2 regions of the Streptomyces sp. NPDC048523 genome follow, and region 2 is predicted to be linked to the other one. Evidence: predicted binding sites of a transcription regulator. Region 2 holds the regulator's gene; the other holds the start of a gene.
What was found. The regulator HspR, encoded in region 2, represses chaperone genes until heat shock. The targets are predictions, from matches to a motif close to TTGAGNNNNNNNNNCTCAA.

Region 1 (15,597 bases), on a different contig from region 2:
CGCGGTGGTCCCCGGAGTCGGTCGAGTACCTGGTCCTGTCGGACTCGGCACTGCTGGTGGAGGCGCCGGACGGCAGGGTCACGGCGGTGCTGGACGACCGTCTCTCCCGTCTCCCCCACGCCTCCCTGGCCACGGACGCGCTGATCGACGCCCACCTGCGCAACAAGGAGGGGGGCTTCTTCACGGCGGCGGCGGATCCGTCGGTGGCGGGGCGCGCGGTGACGGGGGTGCTGCCGCGGTCGTCGGTACGCACCCTGCTGGCGCTGACGGACGGGGCGGCCCGGTGGGTGGAGAAGTTCCACGAGGGCGGCTGGGGCGACTGCTTCACCTTCGTCCGGAAGGAGGGGGCACAGGCCTTGGTGGACCGCGTCCGGGAGCTGGAGCGGGCGGACGCGAAGCCCCGGACGCACCTGGGCCGCAGCAAGACCCACGACGACGCGACGGTGGTGTACGCGGAACTGTGAGCCCGGCCCGCCCTGGGAGGTCGGGACGCACGTCCAGGCGCGAATCCCGGCCACGCCGGTCGGTAGTGGCAGTACCGGTAGCTCCGAACCCTGGGCGATCGGAGGCAGGCGGCCAGGGTCGCGTCCCGCAGATCCATACGGAGAGCCCGGGCGCGCCGGCGGCGGCCGGCCCGTGAGCGGGGGGTCACCCCGAACCCTGGACGGGGCTGGCGGCACGGACAGGACCGCGTCCCGTCCCGCCGAGCGGTGGGCAACCCCAGCCACGTCGGCCCGCACCGACGGTCACCGGCCGGCCCGTGACTGGTCACCCCGAGCCCTGACGGGTTGGCGGCACGGTCCGGACTGCGTCCCGGAGAGCGGTGGGGAACCCCGGCCGCGTTGGGCCGCACGGGCGGTCGCAGACAGGCCCGTGAGCGGGTCACCCCGAACGCTGCACGGGCGAGGACACGGCCAGGGCTGCGGCCTGCCGAGCGGCGCGAGAAGATCGGCCCCGTCGGCCCGCACGAGCGGTCGCCGACCCGCCTGACGGTCGGGGTACGGCCCGGCGGAGCGGACGCGCGTGCGTCGGCTGGGCAGCGATACCGCGGACGCCGAGCCGGAGCGGACCCTGCACGGCATCCTCGACTGCGTCGACCGGCGACCGGCACGGCGGAACAGACCGCCGTGCGGCGCCCTCGGTGCCAACCGGGCACCACCTCGACGGACACCCGGCCGGACGAGACCACCAACGCACTCGACGGCACCCACCCGGCACCACCACCACGGACACCCAGCCGGACCGGACCAGCAGACGGCACCCGCTCGGAGCAGACCACCGCACGGCCTGCTCAACGGCACCACCAACGGACGCCCCGCTACCTCACATGGTGGAACGCCACCTACTTCTCCATGCCCCGGTTCAGCTGGTGCAGCAGTCGCGCCAGTTCCGTCACCTCTCTCGAGTCCCAGTGCGCCAGGCGGCCCGCGTACCGGGCCCGGCGTGCGTCGCGGACCCGTTGGACACGGGAGCGGCCCTCCGGCGTGAGGTCGACCAGCCAGGCCCGGCCGTCCGCCGGGTCCGGCGCGCGGGCGACCAGGCCCAGGTCCTCCAGGGCGCGCAGCTGACGGGACATCGTGGCCTTGCCGACTCCGATGTAGGCGGCCAGTTCGGTGGCGCGCTGACGGCCGCATTCATCCAGACGGACGAGCAGCCCGTAAGCCGCCGACTCCAGGTCGGGGTGGACCTCGCGGGCCATCTCCCCCTGGTTGGCCCGGGCACGGCGCAGCAGGACGGTCAACTCACGTTCCAGCGCCAGGAATCCGGGCTTGTCCACACCGCTCGGCGCCACCTCGGCCCCGCCCGGGACACCGCCGCCGTTTTCCTCTTCGTGCACGTCAGCCCCTGCCTTGAATTTCCCGGCCGTGAATGTTCCGCCAGATTGCGACATCACCGCAGCCCCGTAAGTATTTCGCAGGGCTGGACCAATGGCAGCCGCCGGTCCCACTTCCCGACCCGTCGTCCTCGTACGGAGCGTCTTCAGAGAGGTGACTGGCATGCCCACGTCATCCCCAAAGGTCACTCAGTCATGTCCCACCGAGCGTCACCGAGCCCCCGGAGGCACGCCATGCCCGTGCGCAGACCCGAACAGATACGTCCCCGACGCCTCTTCCTCATAGGTCTCCTGCTCACCGCGTTCTCCCTGCTCCTCGCGGCCCCCGCCCCGGCCGCGGAAGCCCCCGACGCCACCGCCACCGCCACCGCCACCCCGGCCCGCGGCGACGCCCACATGGGCATGGGCGTCGTGGCGCACGACGGCCAGGACGGCCTGCCCGCCGACATCCGTGCCACCCAGACGGAGGGGGTCGACGTCGCCAGCTATCAGGGCAACGTCGCCTGGCCGACCCTGTGGAACAACGGCGTCCGGTGGGCGTACACCAAGGCGAGCGAGGGGACGTACTACACGAACCCCTACTTCTCCCAGCAGTACACCGGCGCCCACGGCGTCGGGATGATCCGCGGGGCCTACCACTTCGCCACCCCGGACACCACGAGCGGCGCGACACAGGCCGACTACTTCGTCGACCACGGCGGTGACTGGTCCAATGACGGCAGGACCCTCCCCGGGGTGCTCGACATCGAGTGGAACCCGTACGGCGACGCCTGCTTCGACAAGTCGCCGAGCGCGATGGTCACCTGGATCCGCGACTTCCTGAACCAGTACAAGGCGCGCACCGGCCGGCAGGCCGTCATCTACACCGCCACCAGCTGGTGGAACCAGTGCACCGGCAACTACGCCGGCTTCTCCGCCAACCCGCTCTGGATCGCCCACTACGCCTCGACCGCCGGCACCCTCCCGGCCGGCTGGAGCACGTACACCATGTGGCAGTACACCTCCACCGGCCCCACGGTCGGCGACCACGACCGCTTCAACGGCGCCCCGGACCGCGTACAGGCGCTGGCCAACGGCTGACCCGCCCCGGGTACGGCGAAGGCCCGGGCCTCCCTCACGAGAACCCGGGCCTCCACCTCAACCGGTGTCGGCGGCCGCAGCCCGCTGACGGGCTACGGCGTCACGCCGCCACCGGGACCTCCGGCGCGGCCCCGTTCGTCGCCGGGGACAGCGCCAGCTCCAGGACCTGTCGGACGTCGGTGACGGCGTGGACGTCGAGCTTGTCCAGCACCTCCGCCGGGACGTCGTCCAGGTCGGCCTCGTTGCGCTTGGGGATGATGACCGTGCTCACCCCGGCGCGGTGCGCGGCGAGCAGCTTCTGCTTCACGCCGCCGATCGGCAGGACCCGGCCGGTCAGCGAGACCTCGCCCGTCATGGCCACGTCCGTGCGGACCAGCCGGCCGGAGAGCAGCGAGGCCAGCGCCGTCGTCATGGTGACGCCCGCGCTCGGGCCGTCCTTGGGGACCGCGCCCGCCGGGAAGTGGATGTGCACGCCCCGGTCCTTCAGGTCAGCGACCGGCAGTTCGAGCTCAGCGCCGTGCGAGCGCAGGAAGCTCAGCGCGATCTGCGCGCTCTCCTTCATCACATCACCCAGCTGGCCGGTCAGCGTCAGACCCGCCGCGCCCGTCTCCGGGTCGGCCAGCGACGCCTCGACGAACAGCACGTCCCCGCCCGCTCCGGTGACCGCGAGTCCGGTGGCGACACCGGGGACCGCGGTCCGGCGCTCCGCCGGGTCCTGGGCCGACTCGGGCACGTGGTGCGGCCGGCCGATCAGACCGCGCAGCTCCTCGTCCGTGACCGTGAACGGCAGCTCCCGCTCGCCCAGTTCGTGCTGGGCCGCCACCTTGCGCAGCAGCCTCGCGATCGACCGCTCCAGGGTGCGGACGCCCGCCTCGCGCGTGTACTCGCCGGCGAGCTTGCGCAGGGCGCTCTCGTCGATGACGACCTCGTCCTTTTCCAGTCCCGCCCGCTCCAGCTGGCGCGGGAGCAGGTGGTCACGGGCGATGACGATCTTCTCGTCCTCCGTGTACCCGTCGAGCCGGACCAGCTCCATCCGGTCGAGCAGCGCCTCCGGGATCGCCTCCAGCACGTTGGCCGTGGCGAGGAAGACGACGTCCGACAGGTCGAGCTCGACCTCCAGGTAGTGGTCGCGGAAGGTGTGGTTCTGCGCCGGGTCCAGGACCTCCAGGAGGGCCGCCGCGGGGTCGCCGCGGAAGTCGGAGCCCACCTTGTCGATCTCGTCGAGCAGGACGACCGGGTTCATCGACCCCGCCTCCTTGATGGCCCGCACGATCCGGCCGGGCAGCGCGCCGACGTACGTCCGCCGGTGGCCGCGGATCTCCGCCTCGTCCCGGACGCCGCCGAGGGCGACGCGGACGAACTTGCGGCCCATGGCGTGCGCGACGGACTCGCCGAGCGAGGTCTTGCCGACGCCGGGCGGGCCCACGAGGGCGAGCACGGCACCACCGCGCCGGCCGCCGACGACCCCGAGGCCCCGCTCGTTACGGCGCTTGCGCACCGCCAGGTACTCGGTGATCCGCTCCTTCACGTCCTCCAGGCCCGCGTGCTCGGCGTCGAGGATCTCCTTGGCACCCTGGATGTCGTACGCGTCCTCGGTCCGTTCGTTCCACGGCAGTTCGAGGACGGTGTCCAGCCAGGTGCGGATCCAGGAACCCTCCGGGGACTGGTCGCTGGACCGCTCCAGCTTGTCGACCTCCTTGAGGGCGGCTTCCCGCACCTTCTCGGGCAGGTCGGCGGCCTCCACGCGGGCGCGGTAGTCGTCGGACTCCTCGCCCTCCTGCTCGCCGTTGAGCTCGCGCAGTTCCTTGCGTACGGCTTCCAGCTGACGGCGGAGCAGGAACTCCCGCTGCTGCTTGTCGACGCCCTCCTGGACGTCCTTCGCGATGGTCTCGGCGACGTCCTGCTCGGCGAGGTGGTCGCGCAGCTGCTGGGTGGCGAGCTTGAGGCGGGCGACCGGGTCGGCGGTCTCCAGCAGCTCGACCTTCTGCTCGGTGGTCAGGAAGGGCGAGTAACCGGAGTTGTCGGCGAGGGTGGACACGTCGTCGATGGCCTGCACCCGGTCCACGACCTGCCAGGCGCCGCGCTTGCGCAGCCAGGCGGTGGCGAGTGCCTTGTACTCCTTGACCAGTTCGGTCGCGTGGCCGGGCAGCGGGTCGGGGACGGTCTGGTCGACCGTGGTCCCCTCGACCCACAGCGCGGCGCCCGGGCCGGTGGTCCCCGCACCGATCTTCACCCGGCTCCGGCCGCGGATGAGCGCGCCGGGGTCGCCGTCGGCCAGCCGGCCGACCTGCTCGACGGTGCCGAGCACTCCGGTGCTCGCGTAGGTGCCGTCGATGCGTGGCACCAGGAGGACCTTGGGCTTTCCGGGTTCCGAGCGGGCGGCGGCCTGGGCGGCCTCCACCGCGGCGCGTACGTCGGTGTCGTTCAGGTCCAGCGGAACCACCATTCCGGGCAGCACGACCTCGTCGTCGAGCGGCAGCACGGGCAGGGTGAGCGGTGTGGACGTCGAAGCCATGATCTCCCCTTAGGCAGTCAAGTTGAGCTATGCCGACTCAATGCCCCGCGGCCTTCGAATGTTCCCCACCCGTTTGCCTGTTCGCTGTCGGCGATCACGACTGCCGGAATCGGCGGGTAGGGCCCTATGGTCGTCCGGTACCGGACAGGTAATAGCCACCTACCGCGAGCGACCATTACAGGGGGATGTCATGGATGTCATGGACGGAGTCGTAAAGGCGTGGGTGACCGGCTGGGTCGTGTCCCGCGGGGCGGCGGCTCCGGAGCATGAGCCGTGGGGTTTCACCATCGACGTGGGACAGCTCGCGCATGTGTCCCGGCACGTCTTCGACGCGCTCGGCGACGACGTGGACGAGAAGGCCGTACGCCAGGTGGCGGACGGGGTGACGGGGGCCGGGGTGTGGCTCAAGGTGTTCCAGGACCCGGAGGTGGTCGGGGGCTGGCTCGGCGAGGGCTGGTGGGTGGATCCCGAACCCGGCTTCCTCATGACGGTCCCCCTGACCACGGCCACAACCACGACCACGCCGGCCGAACGCCCCGCCGCGCCCGCCGGATACCGGCTGCGCACCTGGACCGTCCGCGGCGTCACGCGCATGCTCGTCGCCGCGCCCGACGGTTCCCTCGCGGCGCGCGGCCAGGTCGCCCCGACCGGCGCCACCGCCGTCTTCGACCAGATCGAGACCGCGGCCGCCCATCGGCGCCGGGGACTGGGCAGTCTCGTCATGCGCACCCTCCAGGCCGTGGCGGCCGCCACGGGGGCGCAGACCGGCGTACTGGCGGGGACGCCCGCGGGCCGGGGCCTGTACGAGGCTCTGGGCTGGCATGTGGAAGCTCCGCTCACCAGTGCGAAGTTCGTGGGACCGGACGCCGGGTGACGGCCCGTCACCGCCCGCGGGAAATCCGGAGACGGCAGAGGACGGTCTCTGTCATGCTCCGGTGGTTCCCACCGGCCGCACGACGGGCAACACCGGGCCGGCCCTTCCTCTTCCCGACGGCCACGAGACACGCGCGCGGGGGACGACCATCACGACCGAGAGGCCGACCATCATCACGGCAGGCACACACCCGCTCCTCTCCGCCTACGACGACCAGATGCGCGGTGCTCCCCCGACCCCGCCCGCGGGGGTGACGTACGAGCAGGACGGGCCGTTGCTGCGGATCGTCGGTCAGTTCCGAGGGTTCGTGAGCGGGCCGCGCGACCTCGGCGTGGAGGGCGACGCGCTCGACGAACTCATCGCGCGGCAACGGGACTTCTTCGCGGCGCGCGGCGAGGCCGTCGAGTGGAAGACCCGCTCCCACGACACCCCGGCCGACCTAACCGAACGACTCCGCGCGGCCGGTTTCGTGCCCGAGGAGCGGGAGACCGTCCTGGTCGGCCGGGCCGCCGAGCTGGCCGTACGACAGCCCGTGCTCCCGGAAGGCGTCACCGTGCGTCGCGTCATGGCGGACGCCGACATGCGCCGGATCGCCGCGATGGAGTCGACGGTGTGGGGAGAGGACCGGAGCTGGCTCGCCGACGACCTGATCGGCCGGGTCGCCACCGCGCCGGACGACATCGCGGTGTACGTCGCCGAGGCAGGCGGCGAAGTGGTGTGCGCCGCCTGGCTGGTGTTCCGCGCGGGCACCGAGTTCGCGAGCCTGTGGGGCGGCTCCACGCTCGCCGAGTGGCGGGGCAGGGGCATCTACCGCGCCCTGGTCGCCGTACGCGCCGCTCTCGCCGTCTCCCGCGGGGTCACCTGTCTGCACGTGGACGCGTCGGACGACAGCGCGCCCATCCTGCGCCGACTCGGCTTCCACGCGATCACCACGACTACGCCGTACGTCTGGACCCCGCCGGCCCGCTGACTGCGCCGCGGCGCCGCAGCAGCGGCCAGGTCGCGACACCGATCGCCAGGGCGATCGGGTGACCCCAGTCGGTCATCGGGTCGGTGAACGCGATCAGGTCGGTCACCAGCAGCCAGCCGAAGAGGGCCAGCAAGGACCAGCGCAGCCACGGCCGGAGCAGTCCGGCCAGCGCGCCGAGGCACGCGGCCACGCCGAAGCTGACGCCGTAGTCGAGGCGGTGCAGCGAACTGGCGGGCAGATGCCCGGCCAGGACCGCGAGGCCTGTCGGGACCTCCGTGGCGAGGGTCGCCCCGACATGCCCGAGCAGGAAGACACCCGCCGTGCGCACTCCGCCGATCCGCCGCTCCAGCGCGGTGAGGACGAACAGCAGGGCGAGGGCGTACGGCGAGAGGATCCCGCCCGCGATCCACAGCGCGCTGGCCACCAGCACCAGGACGGGCATCCGCACGAGGTGCGCGACATCGGTGCTGGAGCCCTGGTACAGGGTGTGCACGAGGGCGGGGTCCAGTTGCGCGGCGACCAGGGAGACGGCGGCCAGGACGGCGCCGTAGACGAAGGTGAACGGTGTCCCGGTGGGAGTGGGGAGCAGCCGCTGGAGCCGGAGGACGCGAAATCCGGTGTCCGGGGCGGTCGTTGCCGGGGGTGTCGCGGGTGTCCCGGCGGCACACCGCTCGGCCCGTCCCCGCTGCCGGGGCACCCCGTCGAGGAGCGCGGCCACGTCCGGAAAGCACGCGTCCGGGGCAGGAGCTTTCGGTGCGGGCGGGTCGGAAGGGGCTGGGGGCGTGGTCCGTTCCAAGGTGAGCTGCTCCTTCCGTCCCACCCCACCCTTCGCGCCCCACCCGCCCGCTGTCTGTGACCGACGCCACCCCGGCCCCGATTCACAGGGACTTCTCAAGGAGCCCCGGCCCGGTCGCCGTACCTGCCAAGATGGGCCGATGCCCACCTCGTACGACATTCCCGAAGTCCTGGACCGTCGCGAGGGCCCGTACGGAGAGGTCGTCCTGCGGCGGCACGGCGAGTTGCTCCAGATCATCGCCAACGGCTGCTTCCTGATGGACACCTCCGACGGACGCTCGGAGCGGAGGCTCGTCGACGCGGCGCTCGCCGCGCTCGACGACCGTCCCGATCCGCACGTCCTCATCGGCGGCCTCGGCGTCGGCTTCTCGCTCGCACACACGGTCGCGAACCCCCGGTGGGGCCGGATCACGGTCGTCGAGCGGGAACCCGCGATCATCGACTGGCACCGCGCGGGCCCGCTCTCGGCGCTCACGGCGAAGGCGCTCGCCGATCCCCGGACGAACATTCTGAAAACGGATCTGGTCGAATTCGTCAATGAGACATGCGCCACTTTTGACGTGCTGTGCCTCGACATCGACAACGGACCCGACTGGACGGTCACGGAGAGCAACGGCGGACTCTACGCGCGTACCGGACTCACAAGCTGCGCAAGGGTGTTGAAGCCGGGCGGTGTACTGGCCGTGTGGTCGGCCAAACCCTCTCCGGAATTTGAGCAATCACTGGCAAATGCCGGGTTCCAACAGGTACGTACCGAGGAGATCCCCGTTGCCCGGGGCGTACCCGACGTCGTCCATCTCGCCGTCCGACCTGGATAGCAAAGGGGTGACGGCTCCCCGTACTCTGCTTCCCTACGCCGATCATTCAAGCGTCAATCGCAGTCATGCGCAGACAAGGAATCACCCCACATGGTTCCGGAAAGCACTCCCCAGGGGCGGGCGATGGAGCAGACACACACCTCCCACAACGGTTCGACGGCCACTCCCGGCGCCCAGCGCCGGGTCCTGGTCGTCGAGGACGATCCGACGATCGTCGACGCCATCGCGACCCGCCTGCGCGCCGAGGGATTCCTCGTGCAAACGGCGGTGGACGGTCCGTCAGCGGTCGACACGGCCGAGGCCTGGCAGCCGGACCTGCTGATCCTCGACATCATGCTGCCCGGCTTCGATGGTCTGGAGGTCTGCCGCCGCGTGCAGGCCGCCCGTCCGGTCCCGGTGCTCATGCTGACGGCCCGTGACGACGAGACCGACATGCTGGTCGGTCTCGGTGTCGGCGCCGACGACTACATGACCAAGCCGTTCTCGATGCGAGAGCTGGCCGCGCGCGTGCACGTCCTGCTGCGGCGCGTCGAGCGGGCCGCGCTGGCCGCCACCACGCCGCGCTCCGGCATCCTCCGGCTCGGCGAGCTGGAGATCGACCACGCGCAGCGCCGGGTGCGGGTCCGCTCGGAGGACGTCCACCTGACGCCCACCGAGTTCGACCTCCTGGTGTGCCTGGCGAACACCCCGCGCGCGGTGCTCTCCCGTGAGCAGCTGCTCGCCGAGGTGTGGGACTGGGCGGACGCCTCCGGCACCCGGACCGTCGACAGCCACATCAAGGCCCTGCGCCGGAAGATCGGCGCCGAGCGGATCCGCACGGTGCACGGCGTGGGCTACGCCCTGGAGACGCCGACGCCATGAGCGAGGGTCCGGCCGGCCGGAGAAACCCCAGGGAACCCTGGGGCGGAGTGAGCCCCTTCTCGATCAAGACCAAGCTGGGTGCGCTGGTCGTCATCGCGGTCCTCATCACCACCGGGCTGATGATGATCGCGATGCGCACAGCCACCGAGCTGCGCTTCATCACGGTCTTCTCGATGATCGCCACACTCCTGATTACGCAGTTCGTGGCGCATTCGCTCACCGCGCCCCTGGACGACATGAACGCGGTCGCCCGGTCCATCTCGCACGGCGACTACACCCGCCGGGTCCGCGAGAACCGCCGGGACGAACTGGGTGACCTGGCCCAGACGATCAACCGCATGGCGGACGACCTGGAGGCCCAGGAACGCCAGCGCAAGGAACTTGTGGCAAATGTCTCCCACGAGCTGCGCACACCCATCGCGGGCCTGCGCGCCGTGCTGGAGAACATCGTCGACGGGTTCACCCAGGCCGATCCCGAGACCATGCGCACGGCTCTGAAACAGACCGAGCGGCTGGGCCGGCTGGTGGAGACGCTGCTGGACCTGTCCCGCCTCGACAACGGCGTCGTACCGCTGAAGAAGCGCCGGTTCGAGGTGTGGCCGTATCTCTCGGGCGTGCTCAAGGAGGCCAACATGGTCGCCACGGCCCGCGCGGGCATCGCCTCGGGATCCGGCAGCCACACGCGCAACGACGTCCATCTGCACCTCGACGTCTCGCCGCCCGAGCTGACCGCGCACGCCGACCCGGAGCGCATCCACCAGGTCGTCGCCAACCTGATCGACAACGCGGTGAAGCACAGCCCGGCACACGGACGGGTGACGGTCAAGGCGCGGCGCGGGGCCCTGCCCGAGTCGCTCGAACTGGAGATCCTCGACGAGGGCCCCGGCATTCCGCGCTCGGAGTGGCACCGCGTCTTCGAGCGGTTCAACCGCGGTCAGGTCATGCGGCCGCACGGTCCGGGCAGCGACGGCGGCACCGGGCTCGGGCTCGCGATCGCCCGCTGGGCGGTGGATCTGCACGGCGGCCGGATCGGAGTGGCCGAATCCGAGCGGGGCTGCCGGATCCTTGTCACCCTTCCGGGACTTCCCTCTCTGCCAAGTTGACGTAAAGTTCGAAGCGGAGCCGCAAGATCCATCTCTGTTCCGCGCTGACGGACACGTGTGATCAGGCAGAGGGCCGCGCCGCAGTCGCGCAGAGCCCCGCTCGGCCCTTCCCTGGGGCGGACGCGCGTACCGGAACCACGCTTGTTTCCCGCCATTTCCACCCGCGAAACACGCTCTTCGATGTGACTTACACGACGATGGACGGGCCCGGCCTGACCTTCGCGGTCTTGGGGGCGTAGCCTTTATTCCCGCTGTCCATCACCTTGTGAGAAGCGGAAGAGGGCGGTTGCCGCCGTGTCGCCACAGTCCCCCAGTAACTCGAGCATCTCGACCGACGCAGACCAAGCGGGCAAGAACCCCGCTGCCGCGTTCGGGCCGAACGAGTGGCTCGTCGACGAGATCTATCAGCAGTACCTCCAGGATCCGAATTCCGTAGACCGTGCCTGGTGGGACTTCTTCGCCGACTACAAGTCGGGGGGTGCCGCCCCGGCTGCGGCGGGTACCGCGGCCGCGGGGGCCGCGGAGACCACCACCGCTCCGGCGCAGGCCGCCCCGGCTCCCAGCGCCCCGGCCCAGGCTGCCGCGCCGGCTCAGGCCGCTGCTCCGGCCGCCAAGCCGGCCGCCGCGGCTCCGGCCCCGGCCAAGGCCGCAGCACCGGCCGCCGCTCCGGCGCAGGCCGCTCCGGCCGCCAAGCCGGCGGCTGCGAAGCCCGCCGCGAAGCCGGCCGCCGAGGCCGCCCCCGCGGAGGGCCCGGAGCTGGTGACGCTGCGCGGCCCCGCCGCCGCGGTCGCGAAGAACATGAACGCCTCCCTGGAGCTGCCCACGGCCACGTCCGTGCGCGCGGTCCCGGTGAAGCTGCTCTTCGACAACCGCATCGTCATCAACAACCACCTCAAGCGCGCCCGGGGCGGGAAGATCTCCTTCACGCACCTGATCGGGTACGCGATGGTGCAGGCCATCAAGGCCATGCCGTCGATGAACTGGCACTACGCGGAGAAGGACGGGAAGCCCACCCTCGTCAAGCCGCCGCACGTCAACTTCGGCCTCGCCATCGACCTGGTGAAGCCCAACGGCGACCGCCAGCTGGTCGTCGCGGGCATCAAGAAGGCCGAGACGCTGAACTTCTTCGAGTTCTGGCAGGCCTACGAGGACATCGTCCGCCGCGCCCGTGACGGCAAGCTGACGATGGACGACTTCACCGGTGTCACGGTCTCCCTGACCAACCCCGGCGGCCTCGGCACGGTCCACTCCGTGCCGCGTCTGATGCCCGGCCAGTCGGTCATCATGGGCGTCGGCTCCATGGACTACCCGGCGGAGTTCCAGGGCACCTCCCAGGACACCCTGAACAAGCTCGGTATCTCGAAGGTCATGACGCTCACGTCGACCTACGACCACCGGGTCATCCAGGGCGCCGCCTCCGGCGAGTTCCTGCGCATCGTCGCGAACTACCTGCTCGGCGAGAACGGCTTCTACGACGAGATCTTCGAGGCCCTGCGCATCCCCTACGAGCCGGTCCGCTGGCTCAAGGACATCGACGCCTCGCACGACGACGACGTCACCAAGGCCGCCCGCGTCTTCGAGCTGATCCACTCCTACCGGGTCCGCGGCCACGTCATGGCCGACACCGACCCGCTGGAGTACCGCCAGCGCAAGCACCCCGACCTGGACATCACCGAGCACGGCCTCACCCTGTGGGACCTGGAGCGGGAGTTCGCGGTCGGCGGCTTCGCCGGCAAGTCCCTGATGAAGCTGCGCGACATCCTCGGCGTGCTGCGCGACTCGTACTGCCGCACCACCGGCGTCGAGTTCATGCACATCCAGGACCCGAAGCAGCGCCGCTGGATCCAGGACCGCATCGAGCGCTCGCACACCAAGCCCGAGCGCGAGGAGCAGCTGCGCATCCTGCGCCGGCTGAACGCCGCGGAGGCCTTCGAGACCTTCCTGCAGACCAAGTACGTCGGCCAGAAGCGCTTCTCCCTGGAGGGCGGCGAGTCCGTCATCCCGCTGCTCGACGCGGTGCTGGACTCGGCCGCCGAGTCCCGCCTGGACGAGGTCGTCATCGGCATGGCCCACCGCGGCCGGCTGAACGTCCTGGCGAACATCGTCGGCAAGTCGTACGCGCAGATCTTCCGCGAGTTCGAGGGCAACCTCGACCCGAAGTCGATGCACGGCTCCGGCGACGTGAAGTACCACCTGGGCGCCGAGGGCACCTTCACCGGCCTGGACGGCGAGCAGATCAAGGTCTCGCTGGCCGCGAACCCCTCCCACCTGGAGACGGTCGACCCGGTCATCGAGGGCATCGTCCGCGCCAAGCAGGACATCATCAACAAGGGCGGCACGGACTTCACCGTCCTGCCGGTCGCCCTGCACGGTGACGCGGCCTTCGCGGGCCAGGGCGTGGTGGCCGAGACCCTGAACATGTCGCAGCTGCGGGGTTACCGCACCGGCGGCACGGTCCACATCGTCATCAACAACCAGGTCGGTTTCACGGCGGCCCCCGAGTCGTCGCGTTCCTCGATGTACGCCACGGACGTGGCCCGCATGATCGAGGCCCCGATCTTCCACGTGAACGGTGACGACCCGGAGGCCGTGGTCCGCGTCGCGCGCCTGGCCTTCGAGTTCCGCCAGGCGTTCAACAAGGACGTGGTGATCGACCTCATCTGCTACCGCCGCCGCGGTCACAACGAGTCGGACAACCCGGCCTTCACCCAGCCGCTGATGTACGACCTGATCGACAAGAAGCGCTCGGTGCGCAAGCTCTACACCGAGTCCCTCATCGGTCGCGGCGACATCACCCTGGAAGAGGCCGAGCAGGCGCTGCAGGACTACCAGGGCCAGCTGGAGAAGGTCTTCACCGAGGTCCGCGAGGCCGCCACGGCCCAGCCGGCCGCCGGTCCCGTCTCCGACCCGCGGGCCGAGTTCCCGGTCGCCGTGAACACCGCGATCTCCGCGGAGGTCGTGAAGCGGATCGCCGAGTCCCAGGTCAACATCCCCGACACCTTCAACGTCCACCCGCGTCTGCTGCCGCAGCTGCAGCGCCGGGCGTCGATGGTCGAGGACGGCACGATCGACTGGGGCATGGGCGAGACGCTGGCCGTCGGCTCCCTGCTCCTGGAGGGCACGCCGGTCCGGCTGTCCGGCCAGGACTCGCAGCGCGGCACCTTCGGGCAGCGGCACGCGGTCCTCATCGACCGTGAGACGGGCGAGGAGCACACCCCGCTCCAGTACCTCAACGAGGACCAGGCCCGCTACAACGTCTACAACTCCCTGCTGTCCGAGTACGCGGTCATGGGCTTCGAGTACGGCTACTCGCTGGCCCGCCCGGACGCGCTCGTGCTGTGGGAGGCGCAGTTCGGCGACTTCGTCAACGGCGCGCAGACGATCGTCGACGAGTACATCTCGGCGGCGGAGCAGAAGTGGGGCCAGACGTCCGGCGTCACCCTGCTCCTCCCCCACGGCTACGAGGGCCAGGGCCCGGACCACTCGTCCGCGCGCGTGGAGCGCTTCCTCCAGCTCTGCGCCCAGAACAACATGACGGTCGCGATGCCGACCCTGCCGTCGAACTACTTCCACCTCCTGCGGTGGCAGGTGCACAACCCGCACCACAAGCCGCTGGTGGTCTTCACCCCGAAGTCGATGCTGCGCCTCAAGGCCGCCGCGTCGAAGACGGAGGAGTTCACGACGGGTCAGTTCCGCCCGGTCATCGGCGACACGTCCGTGGACGCCGCGGCGGTCCGCAAGGTCGTCTTCGTGGCGGGCAAGCTGTACTACGACCTGGAGGCCGAGCGTCAGAAGCGCGGCATCTCGGACACGGCGATCATCCGCATCGAGCGCCTGTACCCGCTGCCGGGTGCCGAGCTCCAGGCGGAGATCGCCAAGTACCCGAACGCCGAGAAGTACCTGTGGGCCCAGGAGGAGCCGGCGAACCAGGGCGCGTGGCCCTTCATCGCCCTCAACCTGATCGACCACCTGGACCTCGCGGTCGGCGCGGAGGTTCCGCACGGCGAGCGGCTGCGGCGGATCTCCCGCCCGCACAGCTCGTCCCCGGCGGTCGGTTCCGCCAAGCGGCACCAGGCGGAGCAGGAGCAGCTGGTGCGCGAGGTGTTCGACGCGTAACCCCTCTTCGGGGCAGTACGTGACCGGGCCGCATCCCTCTCCCGAGGGGTGCGGCCCGGCCGTTTCGGCGCACTTATCCTTGAGCCATGTACTTCACGGACCGTGGCATCGAGGAACTGGAGAAGCGGCGCGGTGAGGAGGAGGTCACCTTCGAGTGGCTCGCCGAGCAACTGCGAACCTTCGTCGACCTCAATCCCGACTTCGAGGTACCGGTGGAACGACTGGCCACATGGCTGGCCCGCCTGGACGACGAGGACGACGACTAGGCCGTACGGCTCGCCGACCGCGGGGCCCTCTGAGACGCCCCGGTTTTGGTGCCGGCGGTCCGGTGAGGGGGTCAGTTGGGGGGGCGTCGCGGGGGCGTGTCAGGTCGTACGACCCCCGAGCGCGCCGTGCGCCAGGGGCAGCGTCCCCGCCGCCAGCCGGCCGCCGCCGGGGCGCCGTAGGCCCCAGTCGACCAGCGGAGGCGGGCCGGCCCGATCCAGCATCGGCGTCAGTCGCGCGGGTGCATCAAGTCGTACGACACCCCCAGCCCACCTGCCCCTAGCAGCAGCGTCTCCGCCGCCAGCCAGCCGCCGGGATGCCGTAGGCCCCAGGCGACCAGCCGGAGGCCAGCGCGATCCTGCACCGG
Region 2 (15,597 bases):
TGGTGAGGATGACGTACTCGACGAAGTACGCCTGACCCGCCTTGGAGCCCGCGAAGCGGGACTTGCGGCCGGGGCGGGAGGGCAGGCTCAGCAGGCGGATCACGATGAGCGCGGCGATGCCGAGCACGGTCATGACACCGATGAACTCGATGTACATCTCGAACGGCAGGAACGCGCCGATGACCGGCAGCACCCAGTCGGCCTTGAAGAGCTGGCCGAACGCCTGCGCGAGGGTGGGCGGCAGGGTCAGGAAGCCGACGGCCACGAACCAGTGGGCGAAGCCCACGACGCCCCACCGGTTCATCCGGGTGTGGCCGAGGAACTCCTTCACCAGCGTCACGCTGCGTGCGTAGGGGTTGTCGGTCCTGCTTCCGGCGGGGACCGGCTGGCCCAGCTTGAAGTACCGGACGAACTGGCCGATGGCGCGTGCGAGCAGTGCCACGCCGACCACGGTCAGGACCAGCGACACGATGATCGCGGCGAGTTGCATTTCGGGGCTCCTCGGGCCTGCGAGGGGTCTACGAGAGGTCCGCGAGGACGGATTCTCGTCATTACTAAGCGGTAACTTATGCAGTCCGTCTGAGACTACCCCCATCCTCCGCCGCACTGTAGCCGGGCACGCAGTGATCTGAATCGCTGAGGGTTACCTTAAAACCCGATCGTGTTATTCGTGATGAATTGGTACATACGGCGCTAATTTAGGCTCGTGCTCTACGGGATCCTTGCCGCCACCTCCGCCCTGCTCCTCGCCGCCGTGCTCACCGCCGTGCTGCGGGTGGCCGCCCTGCGCCTCGGGATCGTCGACCGGCGATGGCGACGGCCGATGCCGCTGTCCGGAGGTGTGGCGATGGTGGCGGCCACCTGTGGCGTGGCGTTCGTCGGGGACTGGCGGGGCGTGACCCCGCTCGGGCCCGATGTCGGACGGCTGCTCGTCGCGGGGGCCGGCGTGGCCCTCCTCGGGCTCGTCGCCGACGTACGGCGGGTCAAGGCACGGTTCCTCGTGGGCGGTACGGCCGTGGCGGCGGCGTGTGTCGTGCCGTACGAGGAGACGGGGGTGGCGGCAGGTCTCCTCGCGGCCGGCTGGATCGTCTTCGTCGCCCTCGGGTTCAAGGCGCTGGACCACGCCGACGGGCTCGCCGGGACCGTCGGGGTCGTCACCGCCTTCGGGGCGGGGGCCTGTGCGGCGGCCGAAGTGATGGACGGGCTCGCCGTGCTGCTGAGCGTGCTGGCCGCCGCGCTGACCGGGTTCCTGATGCACAACTGGCATCCCGCGCGTGCGGGACTCGGCGCGTGCGGGGCGCTGTTCACCGGGTTCGTGCTCGCGTCCGCGGCCGTGACGACCCGCGCGGGGCAGGAACTCGGCTCCGGCGCGGGGGTGTTGTTCGCGCTGACGGCGGTGGTGAGCGCCGACGTCGTGCTCGTCGTCCTGGCCCGGCTGCTGTCCGGGCGGCCGCTGCTGCGTGCCGCCCCCGACCATCTCGGCCACCGGCTGCGGCGGCTCGGGCTCACTCCGCAGGGCGCGTCCGTCGTGCTGGGTGTCGCGGCCTTCGGCGGGGTACTCGTCGCGGTCCTGGTGCACCTCGGGTGGATCGCCGCGACCGGCGCTCTCTGGGTGGCCGGGGGCGTCCTGGTCGTCGTACTCGCACTCCTTCGTGTGAAGTCCGGCAGTGCGCCTCGTCCGGTATCGACGCAGGTCAGAGGCCAGTTGCGTGTAAGGAACGGATAAGAGTTGAGCCTGGACGACTCAGGTCTGTTGACCGAGCCGGGGCTGTCGTGCACACTTGAGTCTGTTCCACTCAAGTCAGCTGGAGGAATCAACCATGGCACGTGCGGTCGGCATCGACCTGGGCACGACTAACTCCGTCGTCAGCGTTCTCGAAGGCGGCGAGCCCACCGTCATCACCAACGCCGAGGGTGCCAGGACCACGCCGTCCGTCGTCGCCTTCGCGAAGAACGGCGAAGTGCTGGTCGGCGAGGTGGCCAAGCGCCAGGCGGTCACCAACGTGGACCGGACCATCCGTTCGGTGAAGCGGCACATGGGCACCGACTGGAAGATGGAGCTGGACGGGAAGCCCTTCAACCCGCAGCAGATCTCCGCCTTCATCCTCCAGAAGCTGAAGCGGGACGCCGAGTCCTACCTGGGCGAGAAGGTGACCGACGCGGTCATCACCGTCCCGGCGTACTTCAACGACTCCGAGCGTCAGGCGACCAAGGAGGCCGGCGAGATCGCGGGCCTGAACGTCCTGCGCATCGTCAACGAGCCCACCGCGGCCGCGCTGGCGTACGGCCTCGACAAGGACGACCAGACGATCCTCGTCTTCGACCTCGGTGGCGGCACCTTCGACGTGTCCCTGCTGGAGATCGGCGACGGCGTCGTCGAGGTGAAGGCCACCAACGGTGACAACCACCTCGGTGGTGACGACTGGGACCAGCGCGTCGTCGACTACCTGGTGCAGCAGTTCAAGTCCGGTCACGGCGTGGACCTCGCCAAGGACAAGATGGCGCTGCAGCGTCTGCGTGAGGCTGCCGAGAAGGCGAAGATCGAGCTGTCCTCCTCGACGGAGACCTCGATCAACCTGCCCTACATCACCGCCTCCGCCGAGGGCCCGCTGCACCTGGACGAGAAGCTCACCCGGGCTCAGTTCCAGCAGCTGACCGCGGACCTCCTGGAGCGCTGCAAGACCCCGTTCTTCAACGTCATGAAGGACGCCGGCGTCTCCATCAACGAGATCGACCACGTCGTCCTCGTCGGTGGCTCCACCCGTATGCCCGCCGTCGCCGAGCTCGTCAAGGAGCTCACCGGCGGCAAGGACGCCAACAAGGGCGTCAACCCGGACGAGGTCGTCGCCATCGGCGCCGCCCTGCAGGCCGGTGTGCTCAAGGGTGAGGTCAAGGACGTCCTGCTCCTCGACGTGACCCCGCTGTCCCTCGGTATCGAGACCAAGGGCGGCATCATGACCAAGCTCATCGAGCGGAACACGACGATCCCGACCAAGCGGTCCGAGATCTTCACCACCGCCGAGGACAACCAGCCGTCCGTGCAGATCCAGGTCTACCAGGGCGAGCGCGAGATCGCGGCGTACAACAAGAAGCTCGGGATGTTCGAGCTGACCGGTCTGCCGCCGGCCCCGCGCGGTGTCCCGCAGATCGAGGTCGCCTTCGACATCGACGCCAACGGCATCATGCACGTGACCGCGAAGGACCTGGGCACGGGCAAGGAGCAGAAGATGACCGTCACCGGCGGCTCCTCGCTGCCGAAGGACGAGGTCGACCGGATGCGCCAGGAGGCCGAGCAGTACGCGGAGGAGGACCACCGCCGCCGCGAGGCCGCCGAGACCCGCAACCAGGGCGAGCAGCTCGTCTACCAGACGGAGAAGTTCCTCAAGGACAACGAGGACAAGGTCCCCGGTGAGGTCAAGACCGAGGTCGAGTCCGCCGTCGAGGAGCTGAAGGCCGCGCTCAAGGGCGAGGACACCGCGGAGATCCGTACCGCGACCGAGAAGGTCGCCGCGGTCTCCCAGAAGGTCGGCCAGGCCATGTACGCCGACGCCCAGGCCGGAGCGGCCGCCGGCGGCGAGGACGCCGGTGCCTCCGAGGCCAAGGCGGACGACGACGTCGTGGACGCCGAGATCGTGGACGACGAGCGCAAGGACGGTGCCGCGTGACGGAGGAGACCCCGGGCTTCGACGAGAAGCCCGACGTCCCCTCCGGCGCCACCCCCGACGACGCCGAGCCGAAGGCCGCCCCCGAAGAAGGGGCGGCCCCGGCCGGGGACGCAACAGCGCAGATCGCCGGCCTGACGGCCCAGCTGGACCAGTCGCGCAAGGCGCTCGACGAGCGCACCGCGGACCTCCAGCGGCTCCAGGCCGAGTTCCAGAACTACCGCCGCCGCGTGGAGCGGGACCGGATCACGGTCAAGGAGATCGCCATCGCGAACCTCCTGACCGAGCTCCTCCCGGTGCTCGACGACATCGGCCGCGCGCGGGAACACGGTGAACTCGTCGGCGGCTTCAAGGGCGTCGGGGAGTCGCTGGAGACCGTGGCGGCGAAGCTGGGACTCCAGCAGTTCGGCAAGGAGGGCGAGCCCTTCGACCCGACGATCCACGAGGCCCTGATGCACAGTTACGCACCCGACGTCACCGAGACGACGTGCGTGGCGATCCTGCAGCCCGGGTATCGCATCGGCGAGCGCACCATCCGCCCCGCGCGGGTGGCCGTGGCCGAGCCGCAGCCGGGCGCGCAGACGGTCAAGGCCGAGGACGGGTCCGAGGCCGGCGACGACAAGGACAACGGCCCTGAGGAGGGCTGAGGTCGAAGAGAACGATCGGGACACCGGAAAGGGGGCACGTCGAGGATGAGCACCAAGGACTTCATCGAGAAGGACTACTACAAGGTCCTCGGCGTCCCCAAGGACGCCACCGAGGCCGAGATCAAGAAGGCGTACCGGAAACTCGCCCGCGAGTTCCACCCGGACGCCAACAAGGGCAACACCAAGGCCGAGGAGCGCTTCAAGGAGATCTCCGAGGCGAACGACGTCCTCGGTGACCCCAAGAAGCGCAAGGAGTACGACGAGGCCCGCGCCCTGTTCGGCAACGGCGGCTTCCGTCCGGGGCCGGGCGGCGCGGGTGGCTCCTTCAACTTCGACCTGGGCGACCTCTTCGGAGGCGGCGCCCAGGGCGGGGCCCAGGGAGCCGGCGGCTTCGGCGGCGGACTCGGAGACGTCTTCGGAGGCCTGTTCAACCGGGGCAGCTCCGGAACTACGCGCGTCCAGCCGCGGCGCGGCCAGGACATCGACACCGAGGTCACCCTCAGCTTCACCGAGGCGATCGAGGGTGCGACGGTCCCGCTCAGGATGTCCTCGCAGGCCCCCTGCAAGGCCTGTTCGGGCACCGGCGACGCCAACGGCAACCCGCGCGTGTGCCCGACCTGCGTGGGCACCGGCCAGGTGGCGAGGGGCTCCGGCGGAGGGTTCTCCCTCACGGACCCCTGCCCGGACTGCAAGGGCCGCGGCCTGATCGCGGAGAACCCCTGCGAGATCTGCAAGGGCTCCGGGCGGGCCAAGTCCTCCCGCACCATGCAGGTCCGTATCCCGGCCGGGGTGTCCGACAGCCAGCGGATCCGGCTGCGCGGGAAGGGGGCGCCCGGTGAACGCGGCGGCCCCGCGGGCGACTTGTACGTCACCGTGCACGTCGCTGAGCACCCCGTCTTCGGCCGCAAGGGCGACAACCTCACGGTGACGGTCCCGGTGACCTTCTCGGAGGCGGCGCTCGGCGGCGAGGTCAAGGTGCCGACGCTGGGCGGCCCCTCGGTGACCCTGAAACTGCCCCCGGGCACGCCCAACGGCCGCACCATGCGGGCGCGGGGCAAGGGCGCGGTCCGCAAGGACGGCACCCGGGGCGATCTGCTGGTCACCGTCGAGGTGAGTGTCCCGACCGAGCTGTCGGGGAAGGCTCGTGACGCGCTGGAGGCGTATCGCGAGGCGACCGTGGGTGAGGATCCACGGGCGGAGCTGTTCCAGGCCGCGAAGGGAGCATGATCTAGATGGACGGTCGTCGACGCAACCCGTATGAACTGACCGAGGAGACCCCGGTCTACGTCATCTCGGTGGCGGCCCAGCTGTCCGGACTGCACCCGCAGACGCTGCGTCAGTACGACCGTCTGGGGCTGGTGTCTCCGGACCGCACCGCGGGCCGGGGCCGGCGCTACTCGGCCCGGGACATCGAACTGCTGCGCCAGGTGCAGCAGTTGTCGCAGGACGAGGGCGTCAACCTGGCGGGCATCAAGCGCATCATCGAGCTGGAGAACCAGGTCGCGGCGCTGCAGTCCCGGGTGGCCGAGCTCCAGGCGGCCGTCGAAGGGGCCGCGGCGGCCATGCAGCAGCGTGAGGCGGCGGTGCACGCGTCGTACCGCCGTGACCTGGTGCCGTACCAGGAGGTGCAGCAGACCAGCGCGCTGGTGGTGTGGCGGCCGAAGAAGGCCAGGGACTAGGCACAGCACGAAGAAGGGGCCCGGAGATCTCTCCGGGCCCCTTCTTCATGCGCCGTCAGCGGCTGTGGTGTGTGTCAACGGCCGCTGAAGAACTCCACCGAGGCGCTCTGCGTGCCCTGGCGGCCGTAGGCGTCCACGGCGTACACCTCGGCGACGCAGGGACCGTTCCAGGGGGCCGTCCAGGAGAGGGCGCCGGTGGTGGAGAACCGGATGCCGCTGTCGCCGCAGGCACCCGAGATCTCCCAGGAGTACCCCTTCAGGACGCGTCCCTCGTCACCCGTGCCCGGGGCCGCCGTGACCTGGACGGGCGCGCGCGCCGGCACTCCCTCCGTGACCAGGGTCAGCTTCGGCGCGGCCGGGCCGGTCGCGGTGGCCGGGGTGAGCCGGTCGACGGTGACCTCGGCGGAGGGCACCGAGTCGGCGCCCTGGGCGTCGACGGCGGCCACGTAGTAGTAGGCCTTGCCCTGCGGGGCGGAGGTGTCCTCGTACGACGTTCCCGCAGGGCTGTCCAGCAGGCTCCAGGCGCCGTTGACGGAAGTACGCCGGTAGACGCGGTAGCCGGTGGCGCCGTCGGCCGCGGGCCACGCGAGCGTGGTGGACGCGTCGGCGGGTGTGCCGGTGGCTCCGGTCGGGGCGGGCACCGCCGAGGCGACGGGGCGGGTGACGGTGGCCGGGTCGGAGACCGGGGCGAAGTTCCCGGCCGTGTCGACGGCCTGCACCTTGTACGCGTACGCCGTCCCGGCGTCCGCCGTCACGTCCGTCCATGAGGTCCCCCGGACCGGCTCGGGCCCGTCGGGGTCGGACTGCCCCACGGGCGCTCCCCACACCTCGTAGTGGTCGACGTCCTTGGACGAGGACGCCTGCCACGTGACGGAGTTGCCCGCCGTGGTGCCCAGCGCGGTCACCCCGGTCGCCGCGGCCGGGCCGGTGCGGTCAACCGTGGTCACGGCCTGGTCGGCGGTGCCGCCCGACTCGTTGCCGGCCTTGTCGTAGGCGCGGACCTCGTAGTAGTACGTGTCGCCGGTCACCGGCAGGGCGGTGTCGCTGTACGAGGTGGAGGTGGTCGTGCCGAGCGGCTTGGTGCCGAAGGAGGCCCCCTTGAGCCGCCGGTAGACCCGGTACCCGGCGAGGTCCATCTCCTTGTTCTTCGCCCAGGTGAGCTTGGCCTTGCCGGTGGCCTGGTCGTACGTGACGGAAGTGCCGGTCGGGGTGAGGGGCTTGACCTTGTCGACGTCGGCGGAGGTCCGCGGCGCGTACGTGACCTTGACCTTGGCGGCGCCGGTCCAGTTGGCGTAGTCGACGCGCAGGGTGTGCTTGCCGGACGGGATCGTCACGTTGGCGGTCTTGGTGACCGTGGTGGAGACGTTCTTCCACAGGTCGATCTTGCGGACGCCGTCGAGGTACACCCGCATCCCGTCGAGGCCGGTGGCGCTCAGCGCGAACGGGCCGCCGGAGCCGAAGTCGCGGGTCACGGTCCAGCGGACGCCGAAGTTGTCCTTGGGCAGGCCCGAGACGGGGGCGCCGCTCCAGGAGTCGTCGATCGCGCTGTCGCAGTCGGTCTTCTTCGGGGCGCCGGACAGGCTCGTGTTCGCGTAGAACTGGCGCTGGAACACGGGCGAGGCACACGACACGGCCGCCGGGGCGGGCGCCGCCGTCAGGGAGACGAGGGTGCCGGCGGTGGCGAGCACCAGCGCGCCGGCCGTCGTACGTCTGACAGGGTTCATACGTTCCTCTTGCTTTGAGCGATGAAAGGGTCGGTCGGGCGGGAGACGGTTTTCAGACCACGTCCGGCCTGATCCGAAAGGGATGGGCGGCAGCCGTCTCCGTGCCGTCGGTGCGGACACCGACGACCCGGTAGTACGAGACCTGTCCGAGCGGTTGGGTCTCGTCGAGGTAGGTGTAACGCGAGGTGCCCGGAACGGCCGGCTCGGTGTCCAGCAGGCCGTAAGTACGGGTCACCGGATCCCAGCGACTGATCCGGTACGTGGTGATGTCGGCACACACATCGCCCTCGCACCGCCAGTCGAACGCGGTGATGTCCTCGGAGGTCCAGATCCAGCCTCCGCTGCCCAGCAGCGGCGCGTTGTCCGCGTAAATGCTTTCGGCCGCTCTGGTGTCGAGTTCCGTCGAGGACACGGTAGGAACGGACGGGTCGGTGACCGGCAACGAGTTGCCCCACTTGTCTCGTGCGGTCACCGCGTAGACCAGCGTCTCGCCGTCCGGGATGTCGACACACAGCATCGCCAGCGGGTCACCTGCCCCGTCGTCGAAGCAGCTGTCGAGCCATCGCACGGTCCCGTCGTCGCGACGCGTGCCGATCCAGCCGTCGTAGTAGGCGATGTCGTCGTCGACGGGTGCGTTCCAGCGCAGCACCGTCCCGTCGGCTCGGGGAGTCGCGGTCAGACCCGTGACGGGAAGCGGCGCAGTGCGGTCGGCGGTGGTGACGGTGACCGTCGCGGAAACGGCCGACGCGTTGCCCTTGCCGTCGGTGAGGGTGACGCCGTAGGTGTACGCAGTGTCGAGTTCCCAGTCGAGGTCCTGGCACCCGAACGTGGAATAGTCCTCACCACCGCCTGTGCTGTGGTCCGGGTACTCGCAGGCGACCTTCACCGCGTCGGTCCCGAGCGTCGTTCCCTTCGAACGCAGCACCGTGAAGTGCGCGCCATTGGTCAGTTCGCCGTCGGTGCGATCGCGCGGCGCGTCCCAATGGAGGTCGACCGAGCCCCCGTAGACCACTGCCAGCAGCTTCTCCGGTCTGTCCGGGGCGGTGCGGTCGATGCCGTCGGCGCTGACCGGAGCCGAATACGCGCTCGTGTTTCCCGCGGCGTCGTGGGCGCGCACCACGTAGGTATGGGTGGCCTTCGTCTCCGGAACGCCATAGGTGTGGGATGTCCCCGCGAGCTCCTGGATCAGGATGTACGAGCCCGTGGCCGGGTCCTTCTCGTACAGCTCGTAGCCGGCCGCATCCGCCACCGCGTTCCAGACGACCACCATTCCGTACAGATCGACGTGTGCGGTGAGCCCCGAGGGCGCGGCCGGGCCGGTGCGGTCGGCGGTGGTCACGGCCTGGTCGGCGGTGCCGCCGGACTCGTTGCCGGCCTTGTCGTAGGCGCGGATCTCGTAGTAGTAGGTGTCGCCGGTGGGTGTCGGGACGTCGGTGTGCGAGGTGCCGGTCGTCGTCGTGAGGGGCTTGGTGCCGAAGGCGGTGCCCTTCAGGCGTCGGTAGACCCGGTAGCCGGCGAGGTCCATCTCCTTGTTCTTCGCCCAGGTGAGCTTGGCTGTGCCGGTGGCCTTGTCGTACGTGACGGAAGTGCCGGTCGGGGTGAGGGGCTTGACCTTGTCGACGTCGGCGGAGGTCCGGGGCGTGTACGTGACCTTGATCTTGGCGGCGCCGGTCCAGTTGGCGTAGTCGACGCGCAGGGTGTGCTTGCCGGACGGGATCGTCACGTTGGCGGTCTTGGCGACTGTGGTGGAGACGTTCTTCCAGAGGTCGATCTTGCGGACGCCGTCGAGGTAGACGCGGATGCCGTCGAGGCCGGTGGCGCCGAGCGCGAAGGGGCCGCCGGAGCCGAAGTCGCGGGTCACGGTCCAGCGGACGCCGAAGTTGTCCTTCGGGAGGCCGGTGACCGGGGCGCCGCTCCAGGAGTCGTCGATCGCGCTGTCGCAGTCGGTCTTCTTCGGGGCGCCCGACAGGCTCGTGTTCGCGTAGAACTGGCGCTGGAACACGGGCGAGGCACACGACACGGCCGCCGGGGCGGGCGCCGCCGCCAGCGAGACGAGGGTGCCGGCGGTGGCGAGGACGACGGCGGCTGCGGTCGTCCGTCTGGCTGACTTCATTCGGTCCTCTGGTCGTACGGGGAACAGCAGTTGTGCGGCTGCTGTGATCACGACTCGCGAGGTGTGAAGTTGGTTGTACTAGTGTTCGCGCCAAGTCTTCACACCATTGGCGGAGAGTGGCGTTGCGCACTCGTTAAGTGATTCCGCTTGACGTCGATGGGCGGCCCCGCGTTGGCTTTTCAGTCACATGGGCCGCAATGCCGCGCCCGCGTCCTGAAAGCACCAGAAGTGAGCAGCCCCATGCGTCGTATCGCCATAGCCGTGGCCGCGTCCACGATGACCCTCTCGCTGGCCGCCTGTGGCGCGCTCGGCGCCGCGAGCGGGAGCGAGGCGAGCCCGACCAAGGGCAACGACATCACCGTGGGCGTGCTCATGCCGGAGAAGACGAACACCCGCTACGAGGAGTTCGACTACCCGATCATCCAGAAGAAGGTCGCCCAGCTCACCAGCAAGCAGGGCAGGACCGTCTACGCCAACGGCGAGGCCAACGCCAAGAAGCAGGCCGGGCAGATGCAGCAGATGATCGACCAGAAGGTCGACGTCATCCTGCTGGACGCCGTGGACTCGCACGCCATCGCGGGCATGGTGCAGAAGGCCAAGGACGCGGGCATTCCGGTCATCGCCTACGACCGCCTCGCCGAGGGCCCGATCGACGGGTACGTCTCCTTCGACAACGAGCTCGTCGGCGAGGTGCAGGGCCGCTCCCTCATCGAGGCGATCGGCTCCGGCATCGACACCTCCGACAAGATCGTGATGATCAACGGCTCGCCGTCCGACCCGAACGCCGGGCAGTTCAAGGCGGGCGCGATGTCCGAGCTCAACGGCAAGGTGACGATCTCCAAGACGTACGACGTCGACGGCTGGAAGCCCGAGACCGCGCAGAAGGACATGGCCGAGGCGATCAGCGCGATCGGCAAGGGCAACATCAAGGCCGTGTACTCCGCCAACGACGCCATGGCCGGCGCCGCCATCCAGGCGATGGAGGACGCGGGCATGACCAAGCTCCCGCCCATCACGGGCCAGGACGCCGAGCTGTCCGCGGTGCAGCGGATCGTCGCGGGCGAGCAGTACATGAGCGTCTACAAGCCGTACCCGGACGAGGCCGAGGCCGCCGCCGAGATGGCCGTGACGAAGGTCCAGGGCAAGGGCATCCAGTTCGACGCCCTCGCCTCGGACAGCGTCGACAGCCCCACCGACAAGGACATCCCGGCCCAGCTCGTCCAGGTCGTCGCGCTGACGAAGGACAACATCAAGAGCACGGTCGTCAAGGACGGCATCTACACCGTCAAGGACATCTGCACCTCGGACTACAAGAGCGCCTGCGCGGCGGCGGACCTGCAGTAACCGGCCCCTCCCCGGAGTTCACGCCACCCGCGTGAACTCCACCGTCACCTCGGGCGGTGCCCCCGGCACCCCCCGGTAGATCCCCTTGTGCGGGGTCACGTCGTCGTAGTCCCGGCCCCGGCCCACCACCACGTGGGACTCGTCGGCCCGGACCCGGTTGGTGGGGTCGTAGCCGCACCACTCGCCCGCCCAGTACTCGACCCAGGCGTGGCTCTGTCCCGCGACCGGCCGGTGCAGCTCCGCGTCCCGCTCGGGATGCAGATAGCCGGAGACGTACCGCGTCGGCAGGCCCACGCCCCGCAGCAGCGCGAGGGTGACGTGGGCGATGTCCTGGCAGACTCCGGCGCCCTGCTCCCAGGCCTCGGCGGCGGAGGTGTTCACGCCCGTCGTGCCGGGGAGGTAGGAGACCCGGTCGGCGACGAGGTCGGACACGGCGACCGCCGTCGCGTGCACGTCGAGGCCGGCCGCGAGCTCCCGTGCCTTGTCGACCAGTGTGGCCGGGACGGTCGTCCGGACCGTCGGGTCGAGGAACTCCAACAGGCGTGAGTCCGCGGTCTGCCGGGCGAGCTCGGCCCAGGCGGGCGGTACGGGGAGCGGGCCCGCCGGGTGGGTCTCGACCAGACTGGAGGCCGTGATGGTGAGATGGCCGTGCGGGTCCATCAGGTCGAAGCCGGTGACCTGGGTGCCCCAGTAGTCCCAGTACGACCAGGTGGGCGTGGCCGGGCTGACGGTGACCCGGGAGTCCAGGGTGGTCTGGGCGGGCAGGGTCAGCGGGGTCATGCGGACCTCGTTGTGGGACGAGGCGACGGGCTGGGCGTACGAGACGTGCGTGACGTGCTTGATCCGGAGGCGGCTGGTCATGCTCACGCTCCTTCCTGGGCCCATTCGACGGGCCCCTGGTACGGGAAGAACCGCTCCGCCACCGCCTCCGCGGCAGCCATGCAGGCGCTCTGCAGGTCCCCGAGCAGCAGCGGGAGTTGTTCCTCCAGGGCGTGCAGGTCGAGGTATTCGAGGCGGGTGCGCATCCGGCCGATGGGGCGGCGCGCGGGGTCCTGACGGGGGCGGCCGAGCGCGGTCAGGCACTCCTCCGCCGTCGTCAGGGCGTGCAGCGCGGAGCGCGGGAAGTCCCGGTCCAGGAGCAGGAATTCGGCCACGCGCGGGGTGTCGCCGAAACCGCCGTACACGCGCGCGTAGGCCTCGTCGGCGCCCGAGGCGCTCAGCAGGGTCGGCCAGTCGGGCGCGTGGGCGGCGTCCAGGACCCGGACCGACAGCAGCCGCACGGTCATGTCCACCCGCTCCAGACTCCGGCCGAGGACGACGAAACGCCAGCTGTCGTCGCGGCTCATGGTGGAGTCGGCGAGCCCGAAGAAGAGGGCCGCACGCCGCCGTACGAGTTCCAGATAGGCGTAGGGGCCGGTACGGCGGGCCGCGAGCCGCTGGTCGGCCAGGGCGTGCCAGGTGGAGTTCAGGCACTCCCACATCTCCGAGGAGACGGCCTCACGGGCGCTCCTGGCGTTGAGCCGGGCCGCGCCGAGCGCGCCCTCGATGGAGCAGGTGGAGCGGGCGTCGAAGGCGAGCTGGTCGAGGACCTGCTGCATGTCGACCCGGGGGCCGCCCGCGTCGACGCCGAGGATCGCGTACAGCGACCGGCAGGCCAGGTCCTCGTCGCGCCACGGGTCCTCGAGGAGGCGGTGCAGATAGGCGTCGAGGATCCGGCCGGTGTTGTCGGCCCGCTCGACGTACCGGCCGGTCCAGGTCAGTGCCTCGGCTATCCGGGAGAGGATCACGTCGTTCACTGCTGTCCTCCTTCCTGTACGACGGTGGGAGTGCCGTCGGGACCGTGCTGACGTGGGGCGATGTCCAGGCGGGCGGTTCCGTTCGCGGGCGTGGGCGGTTCCGCGGGGCCCTCGGCGAGCACCCAGGTGTCCTTGGAGCCGCCGCCCTGGCTGGAGTTGACGATCAGGTTGCCCTCCTGGAGGGCGACCCGGGTCAGGCCGCCGGGCAGGACCCAGATGTCGTTGCCGTCGTTGACGGCGAAGGGGCGCAGGTCGATGTGACGGGGTGCCATGCGTTCGCCCGCCAGGGTGGGGGAGGTGGACAGAGCGACCGGGCGCTGGGCGATGAAGCCGCGGGGGTTCTCGGCCACGGCCTTGCGTGTCCTCTCCAGCGTTTCGCGGTCGGCCTTCGGCCCGATGACGATGCCCTGCCCGCCGGCCCCGTCGACGGGTTTCACGACGAGCTGGTCGAGCTGGTCGAGGACGGCCTGGAGCTGGCCGGGTTCGTCGGGCCGGAAGGACTCCACATTGGGGAGAATCGGTTCTTCGGAGAGGTAGTAGCGGATCAGGTCCGGCACGTAGGTGTAGAGCAGCTTGTCGTCCGCGATGCCGTTGCCGACCGCGTTGGCGAGGGTGACATGACCCGCCATGGCCGCGCCGAGGATGCCCGGGCAGCCGATCACCGAGTCGGGGCGGAAGTGGAGCGGGTCGAGGAAGTCGTCGTCCAGGCGCCGGTATACGACGTGGACGGGCACCTCTCCGCGGGTCGTGCGCATCCACACCCGGTTGCCCCGGCACACCAGGTCGTGCCCCTCGACCAGCTGCACGCCCATCAGCCGGGCGAGCAGGGCGTGTTCGAAGTAGGCGGCGTTGCTGGGGCCGGGAGTGAGGACCACGACCCGGGGGTCCTGGGCGCCGTCGGGCGCGGCGGCGCGCAGGGCGGCGAGCAGCTTCTGCGCGTAGCCGTCGACGGGGACCACGTGCTGCTCGGCGAAGAGGGACGGGAAGACCCGGGTCATGGCGCGCCGGTTCTCGATGACGTACGACACGCCGCTGGGAACCCGGACGTTGTCCTCCAGGACCCGGAAGTCGCCCTGTTCGTCCCGGACCAGGTCGATGCCGGCGACATGGATGCGCACGCCGCCCACGGGTTCGAGCCCGTGCGCGGCCCGGTGGAAGTGCGGGGAGTTCAGCAGCAGCCGCCAGGGCACGACCCCGTCCTCGAAGGCTCGGGCGGGCCCGTAGGCGTCCGCGAGGTAGGCCTCCAGGGCCCGGACCCGCTGGCTCACCCCGCGGCGCACGAGATCCCATTCCAGGGCGTCGAGGATCCGGGGCACGAGGTCCAGCGGCCAGGGCCGCTCCTCGCCCGCGAAGGCGTAGGTCACGCCCCGGTCGGTGAAGGCCCGGGCCATCTGGTCGGCCCGGAACCTGAGTTCACTCGGCTCGATCGGCTGGAGCGCGGCCAGTACCGGCTCGTAGGCGGTCCTGACCTCGCCCGGCCGCTCGAACATCTCGTCCCACGCGTCGGCCAACGCGTATGCGTCAAATATGTCCGCCATGACCTGACGTTAAGTGCGGCACGTAACGGGGTGATCACTGCGTGGTTTCCGGCAGTTGACGCGCGGAGCGGACGGTTCCGGCCGGGGGTGAAGGGCCTCGGCGAGGCACTCGTGAGGGTGGCCGCGTCACCGTCAGCTTGTTGCAGAAGGGCGGGGGGAGGGCCGTAGGTAACGGGGTATACCGGCCGTTTTCCGCGCCCTCGGCCCGAGGAGCCGTGTTGCGGAGCCGGTCCGGGCCGCGCATAGTTGCTCCGCCGAGGGGGCTTCGACGCTCCGATGGGGAAACAGGACAAGAGGGCGGTAGACGCTGGAACCGGGGGTGGGATGGGCAATGACCGGGCTCGGGACGGACGACCATCCACACGGTGCTGACCGGCTGTGCGAGGCCGGGGACCGGGTGTACTCCCGGGCCGTACGGCGCGGCCGCGTGCCCCGCGCCGACGCCGGGCCGGTGCCCTGTCTGCTGGAGCTGGCCCTGCTGCACCCGGATCCCGACGACATGGACTGGCTGGTGCCGACGGCACCGCAGGAGGTCATGACCCGGCTGCTGCGCGAGGTCCACGACGAGGTCAGCGCGAGCCAGCGGCGGGTGGGCGCGGCGGTCGCGGCGGTGGAGCGGTACGCGGGCCTGGGACCCAGTCTGGTGCCGGGCGCCGGTGAGGGGACCGCGATCCGGGTCCTCGACGGTCTCTCCCGGATCCAGGCCGCGATGGACGAGGCGACCGAGGCGTGCACGACGGAGGTCCTCACGGTCCAGCCCGGCGGCATCCGTCCCGAGCACGAGCTGACGGAGGGCCTGCACCGGGCGCTGGCGCTGCGCGGCCGGGGCGTACGGATGCGGGACCTCTACACCCACGTCGCCCGGCACGGCCAAGGGCTCCTGAACTACCTGGAGTTGATGGGCGGCTCGGTGCAGGCGCGGACACTGGACGAGGTCATCGACCGGCTGATCCTCTTCGACCGCAAGGTCGCCTTCATCCCCGCGAACGCCGACCGCACCCTCGCCCTGGAACTGCGGCACCCGGCGCTGGTGGAGTACCTGGTCACGGTCTTCGAGCGGCTGTGGCGCCTGGCGATCCCCCTCACCGCCCCTC

Region 1: a site for HspR is predicted at 5,452-5,470, ahead of lon (endopeptidase La). Genes of this name have one in related genera too.

Annotation. Positions count from the first base shown of each region.
Region 1 is NZ_JBICWQ010000003.1:935,749-951,345, reverse strand. It holds gene ACGFWE_RS20220 (hypothetical protein) at 1-464, shown strand, start outside; gene ACGFWE_RS20215 (MarR family winged helix-turn-helix transcriptional regulator) at 1,343-1,837, opposite strand; gene ACGFWE_RS20210 (lysozyme) at 2,069-2,914, shown strand; gene lon (endopeptidase La) at 3,015-5,429, opposite strand; gene ACGFWE_RS20200 (GNAT family N-acetyltransferase) at 5,629-6,303, shown strand; gene ACGFWE_RS20195 (GNAT family N-acetyltransferase) at 6,521-7,273, shown strand; gene ACGFWE_RS20190 (rhomboid-like protein) at 7,239-8,069, opposite strand; gene ACGFWE_RS20185 (spermidine synthase) at 8,209-8,886, shown strand; gene ACGFWE_RS20180 (response regulator transcription factor) at 9,010-9,747, shown strand; gene ACGFWE_RS20175 (ATP-binding protein) at 9,744-10,850, shown strand; gene ACGFWE_RS20170 (multifunctional oxoglutarate decarboxylase/oxoglutarate dehydrogenase thiamine pyrophosphate-binding subunit/dihydrolipoyllysine-residue succinyltransferase subunit) at 11,145-14,966, shown strand; gene ACGFWE_RS20165 (DUF6104 family protein) at 15,053-15,232, shown strand; gene ACGFWE_RS20160 (hypothetical protein) at 15,332-15,454, opposite strand.
Region 2 is NZ_JBICWQ010000005.1:494,224-509,820, forward strand. It holds gene ACGFWE_RS27870 ((Fe-S)-binding protein) at 1-490, opposite strand, end outside; gene ACGFWE_RS27875 (MraY family glycosyltransferase) at 707-1,726, shown strand; gene dnaK (molecular chaperone DnaK) at 1,821-3,665, shown strand; gene grpE (nucleotide exchange factor GrpE) at 3,662-4,309, shown strand; gene dnaJ (molecular chaperone DnaJ) at 4,355-5,536, shown strand; gene ACGFWE_RS27895 (heat shock protein transcriptional repressor HspR) at 5,542-5,988, shown strand; gene ACGFWE_RS27900 (fibronectin type III domain-containing protein) at 6,063-7,712, opposite strand; gene ACGFWE_RS27905 (PA14 domain-containing protein) at 7,765-9,825, opposite strand; gene ACGFWE_RS27910 (sugar ABC transporter substrate-binding protein) at 10,066-11,169, shown strand; gene ACGFWE_RS27915 (transglutaminase N-terminal domain-containing protein) at 11,188-12,030, opposite strand; gene ACGFWE_RS27920 (alpha-E domain-containing protein) at 12,033-12,965, opposite strand; gene ACGFWE_RS27925 (circularly permuted type 2 ATP-grasp protein) at 12,962-14,503, opposite strand; gene ACGFWE_RS27930 (LuxR C-terminal-related transcriptional regulator) at 14,835-15,597, shown strand, end outside.